4 regions of the Pseudoalteromonas sp. GB56 genome follow, and region 1 is predicted to be linked to each of the others. Evidence: predicted binding sites of a transcription regulator. Region 1 holds the regulator's gene; each other region holds the start of a gene.
What was found. Region 1 encodes LexA, which represses DNA repair genes until DNA is damaged. Its sites were predicted from a motif close to TACTGTATNNNNATACAGTA; they were not measured.

Region 1 (3,195 bases):
GCACTTGGTTGCACTGTGTCGCCAGTGTCGTTGCCAAATGCATTACGCTGGTAGGTGATTACCGATGCGAGTTCTTTGAGAGTTAGCTGACTCACGAACGCCTGCATCGCTGTACCTGGCTTACCGTGAACCACGATGTCTATGTGATCCTTGATATTACCTGTTGCGATGGGACTTCCCTTAATCGCAGGAAATACCCCCGGTAAACCCAGACCTGTGGGTTGGTGACACGCAGCACAGCGCGCCATGTAGACTTGCTCACCTGATGCCATCAGTTCTTCTTGAGAAAGTGTCTGATCAAGCAGCGCTGCATCGGCATCGGCTTGTGCTTGCACCGCTTGTTTTTGCTCAGCTAACCAGGCTTCGAATTCTTCGGGCGCTTTGGCTTCAACCACCACAGGCATAAAGCCATGGTCTTTACCACATAGCTCAGCACATTGGCCGCGGTAGATACCCGCTTCGTTTACCTTGGTCCATGCTTCGTTGATAAAGCCTGGATTAGCATCTTTTTTAACTGCAAAATCAGGCACCCACCAAGAGTGGATAACGTCGTCTGAAGTCATCAAAAAGCGGACTTTTTTATCTGTTGGGATCACTAACGGCTTATCCACTTCCAGTAAGTAATGTTCGCCTTTTTCCTGAGCGTTTTGAATTTGCTCTTGCGGGGTAGAGAGCAACGAGTAAAAGCCCACATCATGGCCCATGTACTCATAATGCCACTTCCACTGCGACCCCGTGATTTTGATGGTGACATCTGCTTTTGAGGTATCTTCCATCGCTATCAGGGTTTTGGTCGCAGGTACGGCCATACCGATGAGAATTAAAAATGGGATCGCGGTCCAAAGTATTTCTACCTTGGTGCTCTCATGGAAGGATGCGGGTTGAGCCCCTTTAGATTTACGGTGTCTGAGCAAAGCCCAGAACATTGCACCGAACACTATTACACCAATGACACAGCAGATGATGAATATCGTCATGTGCAACTGGTAAACATTTTCACTGATGTCGGTCACCCCTGGGCGCAAATTATAATCACTATTTGCAAAAGCCAAGTGCGGGGCGAACAAACACAGCAACATGAGGGAGCAAAGCTTCTTCATGTACCATCTCCTTAAAACGCGCAACGCAAAAAGAGAAGAGGCAATAACTGCTAGCCAATCTTCATTATTATTATGCTTAGAACTGGCCGATTACATTTACTTTACACAAAGCGATTAAAAAGCAACCAGCAAAGCCTGTAATCTAACCAATTAGTCAAGAATTGAGCATATAGCAAGAAAATAGACGTTTTTGTTTTGCTTTTTTCAATAAATATTTTGGGGAGATTCAATCTGTTAGCGTACAGAAAAAGGAATTAGAAAAGGGCTGGAAACCCCCAATAAACGGCGCATTGGGGGCGAATATTTAACGGGTACAACTACATCCAATCAGCATTTCGGATTACACCTACCGCTAAACCTTCAATATTGAAAGATTCATGCTCTAGGTCAACTTCGATTGGCGCAAATTCTTCATTCTCTGCATGCAGCAATATTTTACGACCGGCTTTCTCTAAACGCTTCACAGTGACGTCATCACCAACACGGGCAACCACCACTTGGCCGTTCTCCGCAACCTGAGCACGATGCACAGCCAGTAAGTCGCCGTCCATAATACCGATATCTTTCATACTCATACCATCAACACGTAGTAGGTAATCAGCGGCAGGCTTAAACAGTAATGGATCGATTTGGCAGTGACTTTCAATGTGCTCTTGCGCCAAGATGGGTTCACCGGCAGCGACGCGACCTATCAGAGGCAAGCCTAATTGCTCAGGCTCTTCCTCTTCAACCAGTTGAATACCTCGGCTGGCACCGGGCTTCATTTTGATCACACCCTTTTTGGCAAGGGCTTTAAGGTGCTCTTCTGCGGCATTCGCACTGCGAAACCCCAGTGTTTGTGCAATCTCAGCACGCGTAGGCGGCATGCCCGTGTCTTTAATAAATACTTTGATCAGCTCTAAAATTTGCGATTGGCGATTAGTTAAAGGACGCATACAACTGGGTTTCCATACAGTACATTTAGCTGTGAGTATATACAGTTGTCAGAAAATCGCAAATAAAATCAGGCAATTTGCTCAGCTCGTAACAAAGCGCCCTACTTAGGTTTGGGTTTTTGTGTTTACGTCAGCGCGTAAATGCTAAAAGCTGCTGTTGGGTTGAGTTAAAAACACAATTTCATCATCCGTGGATTTACGCCCTAGTATTTCATTGCGATGCGGGTATCGACCAAAACGATCGATAATCTTCTTATGCGCCACTTCAAAATCATAATTATCCAATGGCTTGAACAACCTATCAGCCTCCTGATGGATAATCTTACTCTCACTGTGCATATAGGGCATGTACATAAACGGGCGCTCTTGCTCATTCAATTGCATATCGAAGCCCTTATCCACCGCGTGCTGAGCCAAGCACAAAGCCAGCCCATCAAAGGTGAAGGCTTTTGGCGTGTCGCGAAACATGTTGCGCGAGAATTGGTCGAGCACGATGATTTCACACAGCGCCCCTTGAGCTGTGTTGCGCCAATGTACCAACTCGCCCTGAGCTGCCGCATGATGCAGTTGCGAAAATTGCTTAATAACCTTGTCGTCAAACGCTGCATTCTTTTTAAACCAGTCCTCGGGTTGGCATTGCTTAAACCAAAAATCATACACAGATTGAAAATCCATATTCTCTCCTTCAAAGTAAAAAGGGTGTGAAGCCCGATGCAAACAAGGCAACAGTAACCGTGAAGAAACTCTACATTTATGAGCATTGCCCTTATTCAGTTAAAGCCAGAATGGTTGCCTATGCACGCAATATAGACGTGCAGATACTCTACTTACAAGCCGACGACACAACCACCGCCATCGAGTTAGTCGGCAAATCAACCGTTCCCATATTAGCTAAAAATCAAAACATTGCCATGGCGCAAAGCCTCGATATTGCTTCCTACTTCTGCAAACGAGCAAAAATGCCATTGGATCATGGTGACTACCTCACGCCCGCAAGCAAATGGGTAGAGACCTACTTACCCACTTTTTTACGGTTAACCTTACCGCGCTGGCCGCAACTCGCCCTACCAGAATTTGGCACACTAAACGCCATCGCCCATTACATCGATAGAAAGGAGGCGTTCTTGGGGGCTACCTTCGCTGATATTCTTGCCCACAGT
Region 2 (3,195 bases), 980 kb from region 1:
ATCGTTCACATCACTGCTTAGCGCCTCGTGCATTTTATTCAAGGTTCTTAACGCTGTTTTGGCAGCCTCACTGATATCTTTCGCTTGTACTGTGAGTTGCTCGGGTAATAAGCCATGAGAAAATCGATACGTGTGGTCTTCACTGTATTGGTAATCCGCGCCATCGAGCATGGTTAATACCGCTTTGTGTCCACGAGTAATGTCGTCAAGTGAGTCATTGAGCTTAAATTGACTTCCGGAAGCACTGGCGCTGAAGATAGCTTGTGCCATTTTACCACTGAATTTTAACAACTTTTCCAACCAGTCTTGGGTGCCTTTAATGGTGGCTGCAGCGGATGAAAAGTCGCGGGTAATGTGAGCGAGATGGTGTGCTTCGTCAATCACATAAATGCAGTTGTCAGGCTCTGGCAAAATAACGCCACCGCCAAGTTCTAAATCAGCGAGGAGCAAACTGTGGTTGGCGACCAACACGTCCATTTGCGCAATTTTCTGGCGTGCCAAGTGAAAAGGACATGTTTGGTGAGCCTTCATCTGACGTTGACAGGAATGCTTATCACAGGCGATGAGATGCCACACTCGATCGGGAATGACATCCGCCCAAGAATCTCTATCGCCATGCCACTTTTTCTCGCTGTAAGCTAGATGCAATTGTTTTAGGCACTTTTGTTCCATGTCGCTAAGCGGAGAGGTCAGGGTAGGCATTAGCGCCATTTGTTGTTGGTCACCATTGACGGCATTTTCTAGTTTGTGGGCGCAAATATAGCGCCCCCTACCTTTTACCAAGTCATAACTGAATGTTAGTCCGCTGTGCTCGGCAAAAAAGGGCAACTCTTTGTGCAGTAGCTGCTCTTGCAAGGCGACTGTCGCAGTAGATATAACCAGTTTTTTATTGGCTTTGAGAGCGATTGGTAGCGCTCCTAAACAATAGGCGAGTGACTTCCCCGTGCCCGTGCCAGCTTCGATTACGCAAATTCGTTGCTTTTTGTGATATTCACCACTGAGCGTTTTTGCTATTTCTGCAACGAGGTAATTTTGACTCGAGCGGGGGGTGTAATCATCTAAGCTTTTAGCAATCCGCTGGTGGGCATTACGAATAGTCTTTTTTAACGGATCTGAAAGCATTTAATTACTTATGTATAAATTTACAGTGCCTTCATTTTAGGGGCTCATAGAGCAAGACTCAAGCGCTTATCATCACCTGAGTTCAAACTCAGCTGTAATTATCATTTAGCTTAGGTAAACTGGCAGCATTAACTCATTTTTAGTGATTGTTTCGTGTCAGTAACCGCCGGATTTATTTTGTCTATGCACACTCAGCAGCGTCGCGAAGGCATTTGCTTTGTAACTTGGCTGGCGACTGACAATGGGCCTTTAAAAGTGGTATCTGACACGCAAAAAGGCGTGTTCTTCGTACCCCAATCACAGATTGGCCATGCCAATTCTCTATTAGAGCGAAATACCCTCGATGCCGACTCCCGAGCGCTGTCTTTAAAAACATTCGCAGACGAAAGTGTCACCGCACTGTATTTTAGCAGGCTGCACGACTATTACAGTGCGCGCGAACTGCTCAAAGAAGAGGGGATCCGTTTGTATGAAGACGACATCAGAATGCAAGAACAGTACTTGATGGAGCGCTTTATCAGAGGAGGCGTGTGGACAAAGGGCATTAGCGTAGATGAGAACACGCTCATCAAAGGACAGTTCAAGGCGAATGATAGTTACACGCCTGACCTATCTGTGTTGTCGTTAGACATAGAATGCAGTGGTGAGGGGATTTTATTCAGTGTTGCGTTGGCAAGTGATGACCTAAACAAAGTAATCATGATTGGTAGTCCAACACACCCATCAGAGCCATGGCTAGAATATGTTGAAGATGAAGCCACACTGCTGCAAAGACTGTGTTTTTTAATCACCCAATACGATCCTGACCTAATCATCGGCTGGAATGTAGTCGATTTTGATTTTCAACTCCTTTGTTACCGTGCGCAGCAATTAAACGTGCCCCTTAATTTGGGTCGACAACATGAAGCCGTAACTTGGCGCGGTAGCAAAATAAATAAGCTGCTGGTGCCGGGAAGGGCGGTGCTCGATGGTATAGATATGCTTAAAAATGCCACCTATCATTTTTCGAGCTACAGTTTGGATAATGTCGCTCAGGAAGTGTTAGGGGAAAAGAAACTCATTGATAATGAGGACAAACTCGCCAAAATCGAACAGATGTTTGTGCAAGACAAAGAGCGTTTGGCACACTACAACCTCAAAGATACGCAATTAGTTTTGGCTATCTTTAAAAAACTAGAGTTGGTTGAGTTTGCAATTGCAAGAACGAAGCTAACGGGCTTACCGCTTGAAAGGCTAGGTGGTTCGGTCGCTGCCTTTACCAACTTGTACTTACCGCATCTGCATCGTAGTGGCTATGTTGCGCCGAATATGGCTGAGCATGGGTTAAGCTTTGATAGCCCAGGGGGGTACGTAATGGATTCAACTCCTGGTCTTTATGACAACGTCGCTGTGCTGGATTTTAAAAGCCTATATCCGAGTATCATTCGCACCTTTTGTATCGATCCCCTCGGGCTGATTTTAGGCCTCGCAGACACTGATAACAGCATCGAAGGATTTAATGGTGCGTATTTTTACCGAACAGGGCACCATTTGCCGCAGCTTGTAGGAGATTTAGCTTTGGCACGTCAACAAGCTAAAGATGTTGGCGATCACCATCTACAACAGGCTATAAAAATTATCATGAATAGCTTGTATGGCGTGCTGGGCTCAAAAGGATGTCGTTTCTATGACCCCCGACTGTCTAGCTCCATAACGCTACGCGGTCACCAAATTATGCAAACCACGAAAAAGTGGTTAGAGGAAATGGGGGCGACAGTGATTTACGGAGATACGGATTCAACGTTTGTGGCACTGCCCAATGAATTAGATGAACAACAAAGCCATGAATTGGCGTCGCAATTAGTCTCAGCAGTCAATAGAAAATGGCAACAATTGATACGCGACGAATATGGTGTGCAAAGTTACTTAGAACTGGAATATGAGAGTTTGTATCGGCCGTTCTTAATGCCTAAAGCACGGCACAAAGATATTGGCAGTAAAAAGCGCTACGCTGGCTTATTGGTTCAAGCTGGGCATAAATTGGTATTTAAAGGGATGGAATCAGTACGTTCTGATTGGACAGAAATAGCGCGA
Region 3 (3,195 bases), 1.1 Mb from region 1:
CGTGCTGTGACAGAGAAACTTATCCGTGAAATGTGGTTAGAGCTTCTTGATGTCGACTTAGGTCAATTCCCAGTAATGGCCTACGAAGAAGCGATGCGTCGTTTCGGTTCAGACAAACCAGACCTTCGTAACCCGATGGAACTTATCGACGTTGCAGATCTTGTTAAAGACGTTGAATTTAAAGTGTTCTCTGGTCCAGCGAACGACGAAAAAGGCCGTGTAGCTGTGCTTACAGTGCCAGGTGGTGCTGAATTATCGCGTAAACAAATCGATGACTACACGAAGTTTATCGGCATCTACGGTGCAAAAGGCTTAGCGTGGATGAAGGTTAACGACCGCGCTGCAGGTGTTGAGGGCGTACAATCACCCATTGCCAAATTCTTAAATGAAGAAGTGATCACGGCCTTACTTGAGCGCACGAATGCACAATCAGGCGACATCATCCTGTTCGGTGCAGACTCTCGTAACGTAGTAAATGAAGCCATGGGTGCATTGCGTTTGAAGATTGGATTGGACTTAGAACTAACTGACCTTACTAAATGGGCACCACTTTGGGTTGTCGACTTCCCAATGTTTGAAGAGGACGAAGAAGGTAACCTTCACGCGGTTCACCACCCATTTACAGCACCAAAAGGTGTGAGTCCACAAGAGCTTGAAGCAAACCCTGCGGGCACACTCTCAGATGCATATGATATGGTACTAAACGGCTACGAAGTAGGCGGTGGTTCTGTGCGTATACACAACAGCGAAATGCAAGAGACTGCGTTCCGCGTGCTGGGCATTGATGCACAAGAGCAACAAGATAAGTTTGGTTTCTTACTGGACGCATTGAAGTACGGCACGCCACCGCACGCAGGTTTAGCGTTCGGTCTTGACCGTTTAGTGATGTTGCTGTGCGGTACTGACAATATTCGCGATGTTATTGCATTCCCGAAAACAACGCAGGCATCATGTTTGATGACTGAGGCGCCAAGCCCAGCAAACCCAGATGCGCTTAAAGAGCTAGGTATCGCAATTGCACCCAAGGCGAGTGCAGAGCAAGAGTAAGGTGAATAAGCCAAGCACATTCATCAAATAGAAAAAGCGGCTTCGGCCGCTTTTTTGTTTGTTTTGACAACAAAACAGCTAATGCCAAGTGCAAAGTGGCGTTTTTACTTTGATTGCCTTTACACTGGTCATCCATACAGTTACCATTATTCACAGCTAAAACAATAATAAGGTATGTGAGTGAGTATAATTTTGGGCATTGATCCCGGCTCGCGATTCACAGGCTATGGCGTGATACAACAACAAGGCCATAAATTTGCCTATTTAGGCAGTGGGTGCATTAAACTAGGCGATAATCCTTTCCCCGAACGCTTGAAAATGATTTTTCAGGGCGTTACGCAACTTATCAGTCAGTTCAACCCAGATTCATTTGCCATTGAGCAAGTGTTTATGGCACACAACCCCGACTCAGCACTCAAGCTAGGGCAGGCAAGAGGCGCAGCCATCGTTGCGGCAACGATGGCAGATATCCCTGTTCATGAATACTCGGCGAGGCAAGTGAAGCAAGCGGTTGTTGGTAAAGGCTCAGCTGAAAAGACACAAGTACAGCACATGGTTAAACATATTTTGAAATTACCAGCAACCCCTCAGGCAGACGCAGCTGACGCGTTAGCAATTGCAATGTGCCATGGTCACTCACAGCAAAATCTTATTAAATTATCAGGCCAGGCGCGTAAAACAGTGCGTGGTCGTCTAAGGTAACTCAGAGGTAGCAATGATCGGACGAATTCGCGGAGAACTAGTAGAGAAACAGCCACCAGAAGTATTGGTGGACGTAGGCGGTGTTGGCTACGAGATAAATTTACCTATGAGCTGTTTTTACGCATTGCCCGAATGCGGGCAGCAGGTCACCCTCTTTACCCATTTTGTGGTGCGTGAAGACGCGCAACTGCTATTTGGTTTTAACACCAAAAATGAGCGAGCGCTATTTCGTGAGTTACTCAAAGCAAATGGGGTCGGGCCCAAGCTAGGACTCGGTATTTTATCCGGGATGTCTGCCGAACAATTTATCCACTGTGTACACCAAGGTGATGCAAGTACGCTGGTTAAGCTTCCTGGCGTAGGTAAAAAGACGGCAGAGCGATTGGTGTTAGAAATGAAAGATAGGCTCAAGGATTGGGGCCCTGACTTATTCACTCCACATACGGATGCGGCAGCGTTCTCCGCGGCTGGTGATACATTAGTCCATGGCAGCGCTCAGGATGATGCGGTTGCGGCGCTCGAAGCTCTGGGTTATAAGAATAACCAAGCAGTTAAAGCGGTTAAAGCAGTGGCAAAAGACGCCATGACTTCTGAGGAAATGATTAAGCAAGCGCTTAGAGCGATGCTGTAACGAGATACTCTAACGAGATACTCTAACGAGACAAATACATGATTGAAGCGGATAGACTAATAGAGCCTCAGCAGCAAGGTAATGAAGACGTTGTCGACAGAGCAATACGTCCCAAATTATTGGCAGATTACCATGGGCAACCTCATGTTAAACAACAAATGGATATCTTTATAGAAGCGGCTCGCTCGCGCAGCGAAGCACTTGATCATTTGTTGATTTTTGGTCCCCCTGGTTTGGGCAAAACGACCTTAGCAAACATTGTCGCCAATGAACTGGAAGTGAGCATAAAAACCACGTCAGGCCCCGTGCTCGAAAAAGCAGGGGACTTGGCGGCATTGCTTACTAACCTAGAAGCACATGATGTGTTGTTCATTGATGAAATTCACAGAATGAGCCCGCATGTTGAGGAAATTTTGTATCCAGCAATGGAAGACTATCAACTCGATATCATGATAGGTGAAGGTCCCGCAGCGAGGTCAATTAAATTAGACTTACCTCCTTTCACTCTGATTGGTGCTACCACTCGAGCAGGTTCATTAACGTCACCATTGCGTGACCGTTTTGGAATTGTACAGCGACTCGAGTTTTATAACGTTGACGACCTTGCGGCTATTGTAAAGCGTTCTGCATTTCATCTTGGCTTGGAAATTGATGAACAAGGCGCGTACGAAGTAGCCAAACGTTCACGTGGTACACCGCGAATTGCTAACCGATTACTGCGCCGTGTGCGTGACTTTGCTGAGGTTAAAGGAGATGGCTCTGTATGTGCAGACATCGCAGCCCAAGCATTGGACATGGTTGATGTGGATAAAAGT
Region 4 (3,195 bases), 1.7 Mb from region 1:
GCGATCTTTTAACATCCCAAAAGATGGGTTTCTTAGTGCCCGTGTTCGCCAAGGTGTATTGGAACTCAGTTTAGCCTACAAGCACAGTAGTCCATCTGCAGGTAGCTGGGTCAATTATGTTGGGTTGCGTCGTTGGGATAATACCTACCAATTTGATTTGGATACGGCCTTGTTACCTCAAACGAGTCTTGTAGACAGAGACGAAGATTGGGTAGACGTTATATTGGGCTTTAGTTACAACAAAGAATTCGCACAAAAATGGCATTTCAATACAGCAGCCGATGTCGGTGGTTTTGGCTTATCTGCAAAATTGACGTCGAGTTTGAAATTAGGTGTGGTATATGACCTCACAGAGAACTGGGATATGTCTTTTCAATATAAGGCGACCTACGTTGACTATGATACGGGCGACAATGGTAGTAGTAACTATTTCAGTTATGACACCATTACGCATGGGCCGCTAATGAGTGCCAGCTATACGTTTTAATGGATGACAAAGGACTGGTAAGAAATACCAGTCCGTTAACGTTAACCAAAGTTAGAGTCGGTTGACGTTTTTTATACAGCAATTACCAAGATGAGCGCGCTATATCTTATATTGCGCAGCACTTTTTAAATTTCTTACCGCTACCGCATGGGCACGCATCATTGCGGCTTAGTTTTACATCCGAGGTAGAAAACAATTCACCTTCGTCGTAGCGCCAAGTGCCGCCTTCTTTGACAAAAGTAGAACGTTCATGAATACAGCATAACGCGTTGTCATAGAGATAATGTGCTTTGAATTCGACGACGGCTGGGGTCAGTTCACACTGACTTTCGATAATTTCTAAGTTGGTAAATTTTGCAGCTTGCGCGAATTGAGCAACATCTTCTTTTGCATTATTCACGATCGCTTTGCTTGAACAGGTTGCACATAAGTAATCGATTTCTTGTGTGCAAAATGCACTGTATCTCGATTTCATTAATGCTAATGGGTCAGGTGCGCTTTGCTGACCTTTAATATATACGCCACAACATTGTTCGAATGAGTGTGGCGACCCACAAAAACACATATCAGCTCTTCTGAAAAAATACATCAGCTAATAGTGTAACAAACTTACATTACGTGAGGCACGGCTAATTGAGCTTGCTCGTCATCTGATGTGAAACAAAACAGCTGTGCTTTTGCTTGATGCGTGTTTAGTTGCATTTTCTCTAGTTGCTGTTGGTTTACAATGTCTGTCCAAGTAACAATTGCACAATAGCGGCCATTTTGCAGGGCGCAATTAAGAACATATTCTACATCAACGATATGCTTCCTACGGATTACCAGTAGCTTGTTCGTATCGATTGAGCACGAATCCAATAAATCACGACTCGGGATGTGGTCAGGGGCAATGAGCAAAGTCCAACCATTACTTTTATTGTAACGGTGCACAATTTTTAATAGTTCAAAAGAAGCTGAAATTTCATCCTCTGTTTGCACAATGTTGATTGATGCAGGGTTATCTTGCTTATAGCTTTTAACGTGTCGAATAGCTGCTGTATGTAACATATTTGCCTCGCTGTGGGTAATGTGAACGATATACAGTGTTTTATACAGTATGTGTATACAGTAGTTTATACAGTTGTTGTGTGCAAGCTTTTTTTGAAGCTTTTTTAATCATTGGCTTAATACCCAATAAATAGGTGCGATAAAATTGCTTCAATTAGTTATTAAAGGCGGTCAATTGTCCGCATGTGTGCTAGTATTGCGCGCTTGTTTGTTAGCTCGAAAAAAGACTTATGCTAGAGAGTGTTTTTAAAATTAAGGCGCACGGAAGCTCGGTAAAGCGTGAGGTGATTGCAGGTTTAACGACCTTCATTACCATGGTGTACATTGTTTTTGTTAACCCGGCAATGTTGGCGGAAGCGGGGATGGATCAAGGTGCTGCTTTTGTTGCAACTTGTGTTGCGGCAGCCATCGGTTGTTTTATTATGGGATTTTGGGCTAACTATCCATTAGCACTCGCGCCAGGAATGGGGCTCAACGCCTTTTTCACTTATGGTGTGGTGTTAGGAATGGGTTATACGTGGCAATCCGCCCTCGGAGCGGTGTTTATGTCAGGTAGTATCTTCTTAGTACTAAGTTTGTTCAAAGTACGTGAGTGGATCATCAATGCTATTCCACTTGTACTCAAGCGTGCAATTGCGACTGGCATTGGCGCATTCTTGGCGTTAATTGCATTGAAAAATGCTGGTATTGTTGTGGCTAGCCCCGCAACGCTTGTACAGCTTGGTGACATCACCAGTGCGGGACCAGCGCTTGCAATTCTTAGCTTCTTTATTATTGCTGGGTTGTTATATCGCGATATTAAAAGTGGCGTATTAATCAGTATCCTGCTGGTTACCTGTTTGGCTCTCGCGTTGGGTTTGGTTGAGTATCAAGGTATTGTGTCGGCGCCGCCATCGATTGCACCGACTTTTATGCAGCTTGATTTTGCAGCCGCGCTTGAGTTGTCGATGCTTAGCGTGGTCTTTGCGTTTCTATTTGTAGACTTGTTTGATACCTCAGGCACTTTAGTTGCAGTAACTCAAAAAGCAGGGCTAGCGGATGAACAAGGCCGCATGCCACGACTTGGCCGTGCACTCAGTGCGGACAGCACTGCAACTATCGCAGGTTCCGTGCTCGGAACTTCGACTACAACCTCGTACATTGAATCAGTTGCAGGTGTATCGGTTGGTGGTCGTACAGGTTTGACCGCTGTTGTGGTTGGCATGTGTTTTTTATTGATGATGTTTTTTGCTCCCCTTGCGGCTATGGTGCCAGCTTATGCAACAGCGGGTGCGATTTTGTATGTGTCTATTTTGATGCTACAAAATTTGAAGTTAGTCGATTGGGACGACATGACTGATGCAATCCCAGTGGCCGTTGTATTACTGATGACTCCGTTGACGTTCTCAATCGCGCACGGAATTGCGCTTGGGTTTATTGCCTACACTGCTGTGAAGGTAGTATGTAACAGAGCCAATGAAGTAAGTATTAGTGTGTGGATTCTGAGCATACTCTTCGTATTGAAGTTTATCTTCTTATCATAAATACCTAAAAGCCGCTGTTGAAGCGGCTTTTTTATGCTTAAGTAATTTTTATAACGAGTCAGAACATCCAAGCATTAGATGGTATTGGCTGTGTTTTCTCTGCAAAATATACCGTCTTTGCTGCGTATAAGTGCGTGT

Region 2: a site for LexA is predicted at 1,131-1,150, ahead of ACH19P_RS07710 (DNA polymerase II). Genes of this name have one in related genera too.
Region 3: a site for LexA is predicted at 1,170-1,189, ahead of ruvC (crossover junction endodeoxyribonuclease RuvC). Genes of this name have one in related genera too.
Region 4: a site for LexA is predicted at 1,578-1,597, ahead of ACH19P_RS10970 (SulA-like leucine-rich domain-containing protein). Genes of this name have one in related genera too.

The regions. Positions count from the first base shown of each region.
Region 1 is NZ_JBPCHK010000001.1:632,423-635,617, reverse strand. It holds gene coxB (cytochrome c oxidase subunit II) at 1-1,100, opposite strand, end outside; gene lexA (transcriptional repressor LexA) at 1,418-2,035, opposite strand; gene ACH19P_RS02950 (DUF924 family protein) at 2,180-2,710, opposite strand; gene grxB (glutaredoxin 2) at 2,770-3,195, shown strand, end outside.
Region 2 is NZ_JBPCHK010000001.1:1,607,812-1,611,006, forward strand. It holds partial or broken gene dinG (ATP-dependent DNA helicase DinG) at 1-1,122, opposite strand, end outside; gene ACH19P_RS07710 (DNA polymerase II) at 1,276-3,195, shown strand, end outside.
Region 3 is NZ_JBPCHK010000001.1:1,688,163-1,691,357, forward strand. It holds gene aspS (aspartate--tRNA ligase) at 1-1,047, shown strand, start outside; gene ruvC (crossover junction endodeoxyribonuclease RuvC) at 1,228-1,749, shown strand; gene ruvA (Holliday junction branch migration protein RuvA) at 1,763-2,380, shown strand; gene ruvB (Holliday junction branch migration DNA helicase RuvB) at 2,419-3,195, shown strand, end outside.
Region 4 is NZ_JBPCHK010000001.1:2,336,964-2,340,158, reverse strand. It holds gene ACH19P_RS10980 (hypothetical protein) at 1-487, shown strand, start outside; gene ACH19P_RS10975 (YchJ family protein) at 594-1,052, opposite strand; gene ACH19P_RS10970 (SulA-like leucine-rich domain-containing protein) at 1,097-1,534, opposite strand; gene ACH19P_RS10965 (NCS2 family permease) at 1,765-3,057, shown strand.